2 regions of the Mesorhizobium sp. WSM4845 genome follow, and region 1 is predicted to be linked to the other one. Evidence: predicted binding sites of a transcription regulator. Region 1 holds the regulator's gene; the other holds the start of a gene.

Region 1 (7,154 bases):
CCCTGCAAACGCGAGCCGGCCTGCTCGCGCTCGGAGCAGCGGCGGCACGCTTCTGTTCCGTTGTCGGTCGTGGCCGGGTGTTCGGGTTGTTCGCATGGCGGGGTTCTTCTATCGACTTCGGCCGGGCAACCGCCGGACACACGCGAGCTGTGCTTCCTTCCAATTTCTTCAAAGCAATTGTTGTCGGTTTCGCCATGTCGATCTCAGCGCCGGAGTAGCGAGCGAAACGGCGCAACGCCTCCCGGGTTCTTCCACCCCAGATGCCGTCTGGGTTTCCCGGATTACACCCAACGCGGCCAAGCTCGCGCTGTATCCGCTTCGCCAACTCGTTCGGGGCATCTTCCTGGCTGGCGCCCGATTGATGATCTGCATTCTCCAACTGTTGAATTTGGAGTCTGGCGAGAGGCACAAACAGGCCGTCCGGGTACAGTTGAAGATAATCCTTTAACGCTCCGCTGCTTTTGGAGCCGCGGATTGAGGTCCACAACTCGATTTCCGTCAGGCTCGCATCTCGGCTGCTGTTGTTGGCTGGCGACACTGCCGTTGCGCCACGAGGAGGGGCAATGAAAATTTCCCTGCCAGGCAGCGATCCATACGTGAATGGTTCCTGCTTGCCGCCTGTCGCGGCCAGAACAGTGTCGCGAACCTTGCGGAACACGAATTGGATGTCTACCCCGGGTTCACCCAAATGCGCCAACAGCCCTGCAGTGTAGGGACTGTTCCGTCCCGCTCCATCGAAAGCGGTTGTACCTTCCTTCGCAGCGTACCCGACCAGGGTTCCGGCTGCCGGTTCAATCGCAGCCAGGCCTCTGCCGATGGAACGCGTTGCATTTGATCTTCGCATGGCCGTGATAAAAGGGTTGTCCCGGCAAGCATCAAGTAGAACCACCCGCACGCCGGAGACACGGGACAACGCGTTCATCACCAGATCCAGCGGGATTGCCTCAAACTCCACGTCGGAATCAGCGCTCAGGCTGACATCTGTAGGAACGAGAAAATTTCTATTCTCAACCTCAACCCCATGTCCCGCGAAGAAGATTATTGCGAAATCAGCACCTTCCGCCTCGCGACCGAACTCCTGCAGAGCTTTCCTGAACGCGGTATGGTCCAAGTCTATTTTGCGAGATACTTTGAATCCTACCTTTGAGAGCAAGGCCGCCATGTCAGCAGCGTCATTGTTCGGATTGGGAAGTCTTGCGACCCGTTGATAGCTCGAATTGCCGATCACCAGCGCAACACGTTTTTCAGCCCACGCCACCTCCAGCCCTCCGATCAGAGCAATGACAGCAAGCGCGATGTTGAAGAGGCGCATTTTAGCCCCGTGCTCTGCTTCAGCCGCATATTAGCGGCGCCCGACCGAAGCTTGACCAGTCAGGCCCACGCTTGCAAGTAATTATCGGCTGCGGATGGCAGTGGGATGGCCATTCGGCCAAGCAAGCCGAATTTCCAGCATCCTTGCGTGAGCCGACAAATTGTCTGGGACAGGCCAGCTCCTGGCCCAAGCTTTACCGCGCCAGATCCGCCACCACAGCGTCTAGCACGATCATGCCGGACGGCGTGGCGCGCAGGCGGGCATTGCCGATCGGCGCCACCAGCCCCTCGCCCTGCAGCATGGACAGCCGCGCCGTCGACAGGCCGCGGCCGGAAAACGCTTCATAGCGAGAGAGGTCGATGCCCTCGGCCAGCCTCAGCCCCATCAACAGGAACTCGTCGGCCTCTTCCGAGCGCGTCAGGATCTCGCCGCCGGTGACGCCATGGCCCTTGGCCTCGACCAGATTGGCCCAGGTTTCCGGCATTCTTTCGGCGATCGTCACCACGCGACGGCCGTTTTCGACGAAGCGGCCATGCGCGCCGGGACCGACGCCGACATATTCGCCATAGCGCCAATAGGTGAGATTGTGCCGGCTTTCGGCGCCTGATCTGGCGTGGTTCGAAATCTCATAGGCCGGCAGCCCATGCGCAGCGGTGATCTCCTGCGTCAGCGCATAGAGATCGGCGGCATGGTCATTGTCGGGAATAGCGAATTTCCTGGCCGCATGCAGCGCGTGGAACGGCGTGCCTTCCTCGATGGTCAACTGGTAGAGCGACAAATGGTCGGCGGCATGGCCGATCGCCTGCTCGAGCTCCGCCTGCCACGCTTCCGCTGTCTGGCCGGGCCGTGCGTAGATCAGATCGAGCGACAGCCGCGGGAAAATCTCACGCGCCAGGCCAATCGCGTGCAGCGCTTCATCGACATTGTGCAGCCGGCCGAGAAAGCGCAGATCCTTGTCGTTCAGCGCCTGCACGCCGAGCGACACCCGGTTGACGCCTGCCACCCGATAGCCGCGAAAGCGCTCGGCCTCGACCGAAGACGGGTTGGCTTCCAGCGTCACCTCGATGCCGGCAGGCACCGTCCAGTTCTTCGCCACCGCGTCCAGCACCGTCGCCACGGTTTGCGGCTTCATCAGCGATGGCGTGCCGCCGCCGAGAAAAATGCTGGTCACCTCGCGCGGTCCGGTGCGGTTGCGCATCGTCGCAAGCTCGGTCTCGAAGGCGCGCGCGAAACGCTCCTGGTCGACCGGCTGGTGGCGGACATGGCTGTTGAAGTCGCAATAGGGGCACTTGGCCGCGCAGAACGGCCAGTGCACGTAGACGCCGAAACCGGGGCTGCGGTCGAGCAGCATGGTCATTTCACCGCCGATCGCGCCAAATCCAGTCTGGCCTGCGCGAATTTCTGGAAGGCGCGAGCGCGATGCGACAATGCCGTCGGCTGGCCTGGCTTCCAGCCATGTTTCTCCTCTGCGGTCATCTCGCCAAAAGTCTTTTCGAAACCGTCCGGCACGAACACCGGGTCGTAGCCGAAGCCGAGTTCGCCACGCGGCGGCCATACCAGCGTGCCCTCGACCTCGCCGCGGAAAAATTCGGCCGCGCCGTCGGGAAAGGCCAGGCAGATGACGGCGACGAAGCTGCCCTTGCGCTGCGCAGGCGCAACCGCGCCGATTTCCTGCAACGCCACTTCGGCTCGCTGCATCGCCATGCCGAAGTCGCGGCTCCCGTCGGGCGCCTCGGCCCAGTTGGCGGTATAGACGCCGGGCGCTCCGCCCAGCGCATCGACACACAGGCCGGAATCGTCCGACAATGCCGGCAGGCCTGTCGCCTTGGCGGCGGCAAAGGCCTTGATATAGGCGTTCTCCTCGAAGGTGGTGCCGGTCTCGTCCGGCTCCGGCAGGCCATATTCCTTGGCCGACTTCGCTTCTATGCCGAACGGCGCCATCAGATCGGCGAATTCGCGCAATTTGCCGGCATTGTGGCTGGCGACAACGATCTCATGTCCATCAAGCGAATGCATCAGATGCCCCAAATTCTTGGTTCGGCGAATTCGATCGAATTGCCGGAGGGGTCGCGAACATAGATCGAGCGGCCACCCTGCGGCCATTCGAACTCGCTTTCGATGGCGATTTTCTTTCGCTCAAGATGCGCTCTCCAGCGCACGATCTCGTCCGCGCTCGCCGCAAAGCAGAGATGGCCGTCGCCGACCGTGCCGTGCGGCGGCACTTTCAGCCTGGCATCGGGCGCCGGCGGCACCTTGGTCGCCTCGGCGTTGAAGATGAGCAGCACGCCGTCCCCGCAGCGGAAGAAAAGATGCCTGCCGTCGACCTTGCCCAGCAGATCGAGCCCGAGCACATCGGTGTAGAATTTTTCCGCGGCATCGAGGTCGGTGACGTACAGCGCTGATTCGAGGATGGCAGAGGGTGTCACGAGGCACCCCCCTCTGGCCTGCCCTCTTTGCCAAAACTTGGCATCTCCCCCTCAAGGGGGGAGATTGGCAGCTTCAGCGCTTCCGCACATCCCACGCCGCCGACAGTTGGCGAAAGCCGATTGGATACCCGATCTCCCCCCTTGAGGGGGAGATGGCCGGCAGGCCAGAGGGGGGCGGACAAGCTCGGCATTTGCAGGACTACGCCACGGCCATCTGCTGCAGGCTGACCAGTCGCGCAATACCTTTCTTGGCCAATTCCATCAGCGCCGCAAATTGCTCTTCCGAGAAAGGCTCGCCCTCGGCCGTGCCTTGTATCTCGACAATGCCGCCCTTGCCGGTCATGACGAAATTGGCGTCGGTGCCGGCCGATGAATCCTCGAGATAGTCGAGGTCGATGACCGGCTGGCCGTCGTGGATGCCGCAGGAGATAGCCGCGACATGGTCCTTCAGCACCTTGGCGACGCTGGCCATCTGCCGGGCTTCCATCCAGCGCAGGCAGTCGTAAAGCGCCACCCAGCCGCCGGTGATCGAGGCGGTGCGCGTGCCGCCATCGGCCTGGATCACGTCGCAGTCGACGGTGATCTGCTGCTCGCCCAGCGCCTGCAGATCGACCACTGCGCGCAGCGAACGGCCGATCAGCCTCTGGATTTCCAGCGTGCGGCCGCCTTGCTTGCCAGCCGAAGCCTCGCGGCGCATGCGCTCGCCGGTCGAGCGCGGCAGCATGCCGTATTCCGCCGTCACCCAGCCCTTGCCGGAATTGCGCATCCAGCCCGGCACCTTTTCCTCGAGGCTGGCGGTGCACAGCACGTGGGTGTCGCCGAACTTCACCAGGCACGAGCCTTCCGCGTGCTTGGAGACGCCGCGCTCAAAGGAGATGGCTCGCATTTCGTCGAACTGGCGTTTGGAAGGGCGCATTCAGGCTTCTTTCTTGTCGTTTTAGGAGTCGTGGCCGGCTTGTAGCCGCACGCGACGAGAGGCGCAAAGGAAAATGGACCAGTTGCGCGGGCGAGGCCGATGTCTATATCCTTGGGCCGGAGGTATTTGGCTCGAATGACCAAGGCAGTCGATCCCGGTTCCCAGTCGGCGGCAGCGCTCCAATCCCCCGCGCTTCAATCGCCCGCCCTTCAATCGCTCGACATGCGCTCGCGCGACATCTTTCGGCGCATTGTCGATTCCTATCTGAAGGACGGCGAGCCGGTCGGCTCGCGCAGCCTGTCGCGTATCCTGCCGTCTTCGCTGTCGCCGGCCACCATCCGCAATGTGATGAGCGATCTCGAGCATCTCGGCCTGATCTACGCGCCGCATATCTCGGCCGGCCGATTGCCGACCCAGGCCGGCCTGCGCTTCTTCGTCGATGCCTTCATGGAGCTTGGTGATCTCTCCGACGAGGAGCGCCGCACCATCGAGGCGCAGGTACGCGCCTCCGGCTCTGGTGCGACGCTGGAGCACATGCTCACCGAGGCGAGCCAGATGCTGTCCGGCATGTCGCGCGGCGCCGGCCTCGTGCTTGCCGCCAAGAACGAGGTGGCGCTCAAGCATATCGAATTCATCCAGCTCGAGCCGAACAAGGCGCTGGCCGTGCTGGTGTCGCAGAACGGCGACGTCGAAAACCGCGTCGTCGACCTGCCCGCCGGCATCACCGTCTCGCAACTGCACGAAGCCTCGAATTTCCTCAACGCCCATATCCGCGGTCGCACGCTGGCCGAGGCGCGGGTCGAGATCGCCCGCATCAAGGAAGAAACCAGGGCCGCCCTCGACACGTTGTCGCAGGATTTGGTCGAGAAGGGCCTTGCTGTCTGGGCAGGCGCCGAGAGCGGCTTGCCGGCGCGTCTCATCGTGCGCGGTCGCGCCAATCTGCTGGAAAATGTCACCGCCCAGGCCGACATCGAGCTGCTGCGGCATTTGTTCGAGGATCTGGAGACGCAGGACGGGCTGATCCAGCTTCTCGACCTCGCCGAGGAAGGCTCCGGCGTGCGCATCTTCATCGGCTCGGAGAACAAGCTGTTTTCGCTGTCGGGCTCGTCGCTGGTCGTGGCGCCCTATCGCGACAAGGACGCCCGCGTCATCGGCGCGCTCGGCGTCATCGGCCCGACCCGGCTGAACTACGCACGCATCGTGCCGATGGTCGACTATACCGCGCAGCTTATTTCCCGCATGCTGCGATAATGCATGTCGCCCAAAAAACCGAAGCGCGTCGCACGGATCCTTCCAACGCGACATGCTTAAGGGAACCTCAAGGAGAAAAAAATGGCGCTGGAATCATTCAAGGCTCAGATCAGCCTGTTGCTCGAGCAGATGATCAACCAGCCCGAGGATCAGCATGAAGTGCAGGAGCAGTTGCGCGAAAAGCTGGGGGAGATGCGCGCCATGGGCCTGCCGCTGCCGGCCGATCTCGTCGCGCTGGAAAAGCGCCTCGACGACGATTTCTACGCCGCCGGGAACTGAGCCCGAAAGGTGCAAGGACGGCTAGCCGACCGGCGAGCATGAGGATCTCGTGACCGGCTTCGTCGTCTCCGGCGACGCGGTCTGGGCCGACCGGCAAGTGATGCGGTGCCCCGAGGGCGGCGGCGGTTGCATCTGGCCGTCACCTGCGGGCGAGGATGTATTCAGCATGCGACCCCGTCGGATATTTTCAAACGGCAGACTAGCTTGCGCGGCCGAAGGCTTTATCCTGCCTGGTCGAGACTTAGTTGCCTGACTCACTTGATTGCCTGACCCTTGCCCATCTGACCTCTTGGGAGCGAAACCAATGAACAAGCCCGCCACCACCGTGCCTGTGCCCGGCCGCGGCCGCATCTACAATTCGATCACCGAGACGATCGGCGACACGCCGCTGGTGCGGCTCGACAAGTTCGCGGGGGAAAAGGGCGTCGTCGCCAATCTGCTGGCCAAGCTCGAATTCTTCAACCCGATCGGCTCGGTCAAGGATCGCATCGGCGTCTCGATGATCGAGGCGCTGGAGGCATCGGGCAGGATTGCGCCCGGCAGGACCACGCTGATCGAGCCAACCTCGGGCAACACCGGCATCGCGCTCGCCTTCGCCGCCGCCGCCAAGGGCTACAAGCTGATCCTGACCATGCCGGAAACCATGTCGGTCGAACGCCGCAAGATGCTGGCGCTGCTCGGCGCCGAACTGGTGCTGACCGAAGGGCCGAAAGGCATGAAAGGCGCCATCGCCAAGGCCGACGAACTGGCCGCGACGCTGCCCGACGCCATCATTCCGCAGCAGTTCGAGAATCCCGCCAATCCGGAAATTCACCGCCGCACCACTGCCGAGGAAATCTGGAACGACACTCATGGCGAAGTCGACATCTTCGTCGCCGGCATCGGCACCGGCGGCACCATCACCGGCGTCGGCCAGGTGCTGAAGCAGCGCAAGCCCTCCGTGCATGTCGTCGCCGTCGAGCCGGAAGCC
Region 2 (7,154 bases), on a different contig from region 1:
CGCGTCGGCCTTGACCTCGACCCGGCGACGCCGGTGTCTGCGCTGTCGGTGGCCGAGCAGCAGCTGGTCGAGATCGCCCGCGCGCTGTCGCTGAAGAGCCGGCTCATCATCATGGACGAGCCGACCTCGGCGCTGACCGAAACCGAAGTGCAAAAACTGATGTCGATCATGGGCCGGCTGCGCAAGGACGGCGTCGCCATCATGTTCGTCACCCACCGGCTGGAAGAGGCCTCCGCGATCTGCGACCGCATGACGGTGCTGCGCGACGGCAGGCTGGCCGGCCATCTCGACCGCGATGGCGGGCCGATCAAGCTGCCGAAAATCATCGAGAAAATGGTCGGCCGCGCCGCGTCCGAGCTTTATGCCAGGCCGACGCTGCGCGATGTCGCCGGCGACGTCAGGCTTTCCGTGCGCGGCCTGCGCACGGTGCGCGATCCGCAGGCGCCGCACGCCATCGTGCTCGAAGGCATCGATCTCGACCTCAAGGCGGGCGAGATCCTCGGCGTCGCCGGCCTCGTCGGCTCCGGCCGCACCGAGCTTGCCCGCGCCATCTTCGGCGCCGACCGCATCGCCGCCGGCACCATCACCCTCGACGGCAAGACGATCGCACCTGAAACACCCGCCGACGCCATCGCCCTCGGCATCGGCCTGGTGCCGGAAGACCGCAAGCATCAGGCGATCTTCGCCGCGCTCGGCATTCTCACCAACTTTTCCGTCGCAGCGCTCGGCCGCTACTCCAACGCTCTCGGCTTCATGGCCGAGCGCCGCGAGCGCCAGGCGCTGGCGAGCTACAGAAAAACGCTGTCGATCCGCATGGCCTCGCCCGAGCAGCCCATCGAGGGGCTGTCCGGCGGCAACCAGCAGAAGGTCATCCTCGCCCGCTGGCTTGCGCGCGACCCCAAGGTGCTGATCGTCGACGAGCCGACGCGAGGCGTCGATGTCGGCGCCAAGGCCGAGGTGCACCAGATCCTGGTGCAACTCGCCGGGCGCGGCATCGCCATCATGATGATCTCGTCGGAATTGCCCGAAGTGCTTGCGGTCTCGGACAGGATCGTCACCATGCGGCGCGGCCGCATCACCGGCGAGATGCCAGGCATCGAGGCGACCGAGGAAAAACTGATGGAACTGATGGCGCTCGATCAAACGCAGGAAGCGACGCAATGACCAGCACGACCGAACAGAGCCAGCGCGGCGGCATCAATGTCGCGCGCCTGCTGATGAGCTTCGGCCCGCTGATGTTCCTGGCGCTGCTGATCGTCGTCTTCACCGTGCTGAAGCCGAGCTTCATCGACCCGATTAACATCTTCAACATCATGCGGCAGATCTCGATCACCGGGCTGATCGCGCTCGGCATGACCTTCGTCATCCTCACCGCCGGCATCGACCTGTCGGTCGGCTCGCTGCTGGCTTTCTGCGGCATGGTCGCGGCGGTGGTGGCCAAGGGCGGCACCGCCAACACGCTGTCGCTGTCGACGTCCGGCGCACAAGGCTATGGGTGGTTCGCCGCCCTTCTGGCTGCCGTCGTCGTCGGCGCCCTGGCCGGCGGCGTCCAGGGCTTTGCCATCACCCGGCTGAAAGTGCCGCCCTTCGTCGTCACGCTCGGCGGCCTCACCGTCTTTCGCGGCCTGACGCTGACGATCTCCAATGGCGGCCCGATCTCCGGCTTCGACGCTTCTATGCGCTGGTTCGGCACCGGGCTGATCGGCCCGGTGCCGGTGCCGGCGATCATCTTCGCGGCGGCGGCGATCCTCTGCCACATCGTCCTGCGCTACACGCGCTACGGCCGCGCCGTCTACGCCGTCGGCGGCAATGCCGAGGCGGCGCGGCTGTCCGGCCTGCGCGTCGACCGCATCCTGATCTCGGTCTACATCATCGTCGGCTTCTTCGCCGGCCTTGCCGCCTTCGTGCTATCGGCCAGGCTCAATTCCTCGGAAGCCGTCGCCGGCATCGGCTACGAGCTGACGGTGATCTCGGCGGTGGTCATCGGCGGCACCTCGCTGTTCGGCGGCATTGGCTCGGTCGGCGGCACGGTGGTGGGTGCGGCACTGATCGGCGTGCTGCAGAACGGGCTGCAGTTCAACAACGTCTCGTCCTACACGCAAAGCATCGTCATCGGCCTGATCCTGATCCTCGCCGTGGCCTTCGACCGCTGGCTGAAATCGCGGGTAAGGCGGTAGTCCGAGGGGCAATACAGACCTAGGTCGGCGGGACAGTACCCCCTCTGTCCTACCGGACATCTGCCCCTCAAGGGGGAGATTGGATGTCGCTTCGGCTTTCGCCAATCTCAGAATAACGCTACCGGCGAAGCTGCCAATCTCCCCCCTTGAGGGGGAGATTGGATGTTGCTGCGGCTTTCGCCATTCTCCAACTTGGGGAAAAGCCGCGTTCATGCCGGTGCGTTGAGACGCTGCGAACGCGTTGCCCAATCGATGACTGTCCCGCCGGCAACGGTAGAACTCGTCAGCGGCGCGAGAAGATCGTTGCGGCGGGCGAACGCCACGAAGGTCGCCCGCGCCGTCTCGGCGTCGATCTCTCCGTCCATCGCCGCCCGGCAGGCGTTGGCGGCGATGTCATGCGCGGCCGTCCGGCTCGCCCGCGGCCAGTCAGCAAGCAGCGCATAGGCCTCAGCCGCGCTTTCTATCCTGGTCGGCGTGCCGAGGCCGGTAAGGATGGTGACCGGCTTTTCAAAAGAAGAACGGTCCATGACACTCTCCTTTCCGGTTCAACTGTCTCCAACAGGCGCAGGCATGCGCGCCCGCGCGACCATCATTTACGCTCCTCCTGGCCGGCCCCGACGCGTTGGGCCGACAGGAACATCAGCGTATAGGCCGCCTTGCGGCGATCCCAGCCGGCCTGCTCGGCCATGCCCAGCAAGCCGTCGACCAGGGGCGCCAGCGCCGCCCTGCAATCGGTTTCATAGTTGAAATCGTTCTTCGGGCGGGTCGGCGCCGCGATCTTTCCAAAACTGTCCATCACATCCATCGCAACACCTGCTCCGCATTAATCCCGGACCGGCAAGACCGTGCCCGCTTTGGCGGACACGGTCCATCTGCCGTTCAGAAGCCTCGCTTTGGAGGCCTGACCTTAGTAGTCCATGCCGCCACCGCCGGGCATTGCCGGTGCGGCAGCTTCCTTCTTCGGCTTCTCGGCCACCATCGCCTCGGTGGTTACCAGCAGGCCGGCCACCGACGCGGCGTCCTGCAGAGCGGCGCGCACCACCTTGGCCGGGTCGATCACGCCCTGCGCGTAGAGATCACCGAACTCATTGGTCTGGGCGTTCCAGCCATAGCCGAATTCGGTCTTCTCGCGCAGCTTGCCGACGATGATCGAGCCTTCCGCACCGGCATTCTCGGCGATCTGGCGCACCGGCTGCTCGATGGCCCGACGCACGATCTCGACGCCGGTCCTCTGGTCGGGGTTGTCGACGGCGACATTGTCGAGCGCCTTCGCTGCCCTGAGCAGCGCCACGCCGCCGCCAGGCAGTATGCCTTCCTCGACCGCAGCGCGGGTGGCGTGCATGGCGTCGTCGACGCGGTCCTTGCGCTCCTTGACCTCGACCTCGGTCGAGCCGCCGACGCGGATGACGGCGACGCCGCCGGCGAGCTTGGCCAGCCGCTCCTGCAGCTTCTCGCGGTCATAGTCGGAGGTGGTCTCCTCGATCTGCGCCTTGATCTGGCTGATGCGTGCCTGGATCTCGTCCTTGCGGCCGGCACCATCGACGATCGTGGTGTTCTCCTTCTCGATCAGCACCTTCTTGGCGCGGCCGAGCATCTCCAGCGTGACGTTTTCGAGCTTGATGCCGAGATCCTCGCTGATGGCCGTGCCGCCGGTCAGGATGGCAATGTCTTCCAGCATCGCCTTGCGGCGGTCACCAAAACCCGGCGCCTTGACGGCGGCAACCTTCAGCCCGCCGCGCAGCTTGTTGACGACCAGCGTCGCCAGCGCCTCGCCTTCGACATCCTCGGCGATGATCAGCAGCGGCTTGCTCGATTGCACTGCGGCTTCGAGCACCGGCAGCATGGCCTGCAGGTTGGACAGCTTCTTCTCGTGGATCAGCACATAGGGCTCTTCGAGCTCGACGCGCATCTTGTCCTGGTTGGTGATGAAATAAGGGCTGAGATAGCCGCGATCGAATTGCATGCCCTCAACCACTTCGAGTTCAGTCTCGGCGGTCTTGGCCTCCTCGACCGTGATGACGCCCTCATTGCCGACCTTTTCCATCGCTTCGGCGAGGAAGCGGCCGATCTCCACATCGCCATTGGCCGAGATGGCGCCGACCTGGGCGATCTCGTCGTTCCTTGTCACCTTGCGGGCATTGGCCTTGAGTTCGGCGACGATGGCGTCGACCGCCTTGTCGATGCCGCGCTTCAGGTCCATCGGGTTCATGCCGGCGGCAACCGCCTTGGCGCCTTCCTGGACGATCGACTGCGCCAGAACGGTAGCGGTCGTCGTGCCGTCGCCGGCGACGTCGCTGGTCTTCGAGGCGACCTCACGCACCATCTGCGCACCCATGTTCTCGAACTTGTCCTCAAGCTCGATTTCCTTGGCGACGGTAACGCCGTCCTTGGTGATGCGCGGGGCGCCGAATGACTTGTCGAGGATGACATTGCGGCCCTTGGGACCGAGCGTCACCTTCACCGCGTCGGCGAGGATGTTGACACCGCGCAACATCTTCTCGCGGGCTTCGGTATGGAATTTCACATCCTTGGCAGCCATTGGATAACTCCTTCAAATAGGCAGCTTACGTTGACTGATGGCTTGTTCAGGCCCCGCTCAGGCGGCCTTCTTTTTTATCTGGTCGGTCATTTCAATCACGCCCAGCACATCGCTTTCCTTCATGATGAGCAGGTCCTCGCCATTGAGCTTGATCTCGGTGCCCGACCATTTGCCGAACAGGATGCGGTCGCCGACCTTGACGTCCAGCGGCTGCAGCTGTCCGCTATCGTCGCGCGCGCCGGGGCCGGCGGCGATGACCTCGCCTTCCTGCGGCTTCTCCTTGGCTGTGTCAGGAATGATGATGCCGCCCGCGGTCTTCTCGTCGACCTCGATGCGGCGGACCAGGATACGGTCATGCAATGGACGGAACGCCATGTCGTTCTCCTCATAGGACAAACAGATTTTCTTGGACCTCCCTTCGCAGCCGACCAATGGGTCGGTGCGACGGTGCGCGACCCCTGCTCAGGCATCACGCGCCTATCGAATTAGTCTGCCTATCCAGCCTTTCAAGAGGACGCCGAAAAAATTTTAGCACTCGCCGTTGTCGAGTGCCAACGCACCGTAATAACACACTGTAATAATGGCGCTATTCCAGGATTTGAAACGACGGATGCGGCTTGAAATCGGGGCGCAACCTTCCGACATCATCGTCGATCCCGGCACCGTCTGCCGGCGGCCGGAACCGATGAGGAAGTGGAAGCGTTTTCCCCCGCGGAGGATGGACGCCTGATCGTTCGGAAAGGAGACGGGCATGGTCGGTAATGAGTTCCAGGTCAGCAACGAGTTCCGGCTCCAGATGCAGGGTTTTGGCCTGACGACGGCAGAGATCCATTATCGTCTTCCCGACTATCGGGACCTGCTCCAGCTCTTCATCTGGCAGCAATACGACATCGCCCCGGATTTCCCGACGCTGAAGCATTTCCTTGAATTTTGGGAACGTGAGATCGAGGGCCCGCTGCATTCTGTGCGCGTCGCCCATCACCGTCTGATTCAGCCCTCCGAATGGCGGGCGGTGGACGGCGTCATTACGCTGCAGTGAAATAGAAAAAAGGCGGCGCTTTTAATGAATGGCGCCGCCTCTGCAGCACAGCGCGTCCGCCCCGGCTTCAGGTTCCCCGGCTTCAGGTTCATTGGCGTTCAGGTGGATTGGCGTTCAGGTGGATTTACGTCCCGTGACCAGCAGTCCGGCGGTGCGCGCCGCCTTGACGAAGGCGGTTCGCGCCTCGCGGGCGGTGCGCCAGCCGTCGAGCGCGTCGCGGCAGGCGCGATAGGCTGCGCGCCAGCTCCGGCCGCGCGCCCGGTCCGGCCATCGCTGCATGCATTCGATGGCTTCCCAGCTGCTGGCGACCTTGCGCTCTCCGACGGATTGGAGCTTGAGCGTGATCGGCTCGGAGAATGGGACGTCGTTCATCACTTCCTCCTTTTTTCTTTTTGAGAATAACCAGGAAGGCGGCCCGATCGGCGCCCGACTGACGAGATGGTTCGTATGGCTGCACGCTTCAAGACCTCCCCCGTCTCCCAGTCTGCTTGCCGAAACCCGGCGCTATATGTCGTCGTCCGGCGGTTCGAGAAGCCCGATCAGCGTCGCCACCCTTGCCGACGGCAGCGGGCGGCCCTCGTTGACCAGCGCCTCATCGGCGCCGACCCAGGCAAAGGCCTCGCGCAACTCTTCGATCGTCGCGCCGGTCGAGGCGATGTCGGCGATCACGGCGTCGTCGACCGGGCCCAGCACCGAAATGATGTCGTCGCGTGTCATGGTCATGATGTCCTCCATGCGGCGTGCCGGCGCGACCCTCAAACGTCGGTTGAAACCGGCATTGCCAGCACAATCGGGGCCAGTACAATCTGGCAACAAAAATTCTGGCAGCGGGACAGAATCTGGGTCTTGATTTCGGCCTGACAATAACCAAATGAAAATTGCCGGTTGCCGAATGGGACCGGCAGAACCCAGGGAGCGCCAAGCTCTTTGGCGTCCCTCGTACTATGTTGCTCCACGGAGGATGTAGCTATGAGAACCGCATTCGACTTTTCCCCGCTCTATCGGTCGAGCATCGGTTTCGACCGCATCTTCAACTTGCTGGAAAACGCGCCTCAGGCAGTCGAAACCTGGCCGCCCTATGACATCGCGCGAAGCGACGAGAACACCTATCGGGTGAGGATCGCCGTCGCCGGCTTTTCCGAGAACGACCTCGACATCAGCCACGAGCCGAACCTTCTCATCGTCTCGGGCGAGCGCAAGGAACAGGACGAGGTGGAATATCTCCATCGCGGCCTTCCGGTGCGACCGTTCACACGGCGCTTCGAGCTTGCCGATCACATGACGGTCACCGGCGCCTCGCTTAATAACGGCCTGCTGACGATCGACCTCGTGCGCCAAGTGCCCGAAGAGATGAAGCCGCGTCGCATCACGATCGCCAAGCAAGACGGCGCGCCGAAGG

The links. Region 1 encodes HrcA, which represses chaperone genes, less so after heat shock. Its sites were predicted from a motif close to GTTAGCACTCNCNNNNNGNGAGTGCTAAC; they were not measured.
Region 2: the regulator HrcA is predicted to act here: its motif matches at 5,244-5,272, upstream of AC0L2C_RS23740 (co-chaperone GroES).

What each region holds. Positions count from the first base shown of each region.
Region 1 is NZ_JBVVQA010000012.1:141,256-148,409, reverse strand. It holds gene AC0L2C_RS16185 (caspase family protein) at 1-1,312, opposite strand, end outside; gene hemW (radical SAM family heme chaperone HemW) at 1,506-2,669, opposite strand; gene rdgB (RdgB/HAM1 family non-canonical purine NTP pyrophosphatase) at 2,666-3,328, opposite strand; gene AC0L2C_RS16170 (VOC family protein) at 3,328-3,738, opposite strand; gene rph (ribonuclease PH) at 3,938-4,654, opposite strand; gene hrcA (heat-inducible transcriptional repressor HrcA) at 4,790-5,905, shown strand; gene AC0L2C_RS16155 (hypothetical protein) at 5,987-6,184, shown strand; gene cysK (cysteine synthase A) at 6,489-7,154, shown strand, end outside.
Region 2 is NZ_JBVVQA010000023.1:67,043-74,196, reverse strand. It holds gene AC0L2C_RS23765 (sugar ABC transporter ATP-binding protein) at 1-1,164, shown strand, start outside; gene AC0L2C_RS23760 (ABC transporter permease) at 1,161-2,177, shown strand; gene AC0L2C_RS23755 (DUF982 domain-containing protein) at 2,387-2,704, opposite strand; gene AC0L2C_RS23750 (hypothetical protein) at 2,767-2,973, opposite strand; gene groL (chaperonin GroEL) at 3,085-4,716, opposite strand; gene AC0L2C_RS23740 (co-chaperone GroES) at 4,774-5,091, opposite strand; gene AC0L2C_RS23735 (usg protein) at 5,468-5,755, shown strand; gene AC0L2C_RS23730 (DUF982 domain-containing protein) at 5,870-6,127, opposite strand; gene AC0L2C_RS23725 (hypothetical protein) at 6,260-6,478, opposite strand; gene AC0L2C_RS23720 (Hsp20 family protein) at 6,725-7,154, shown strand, end outside.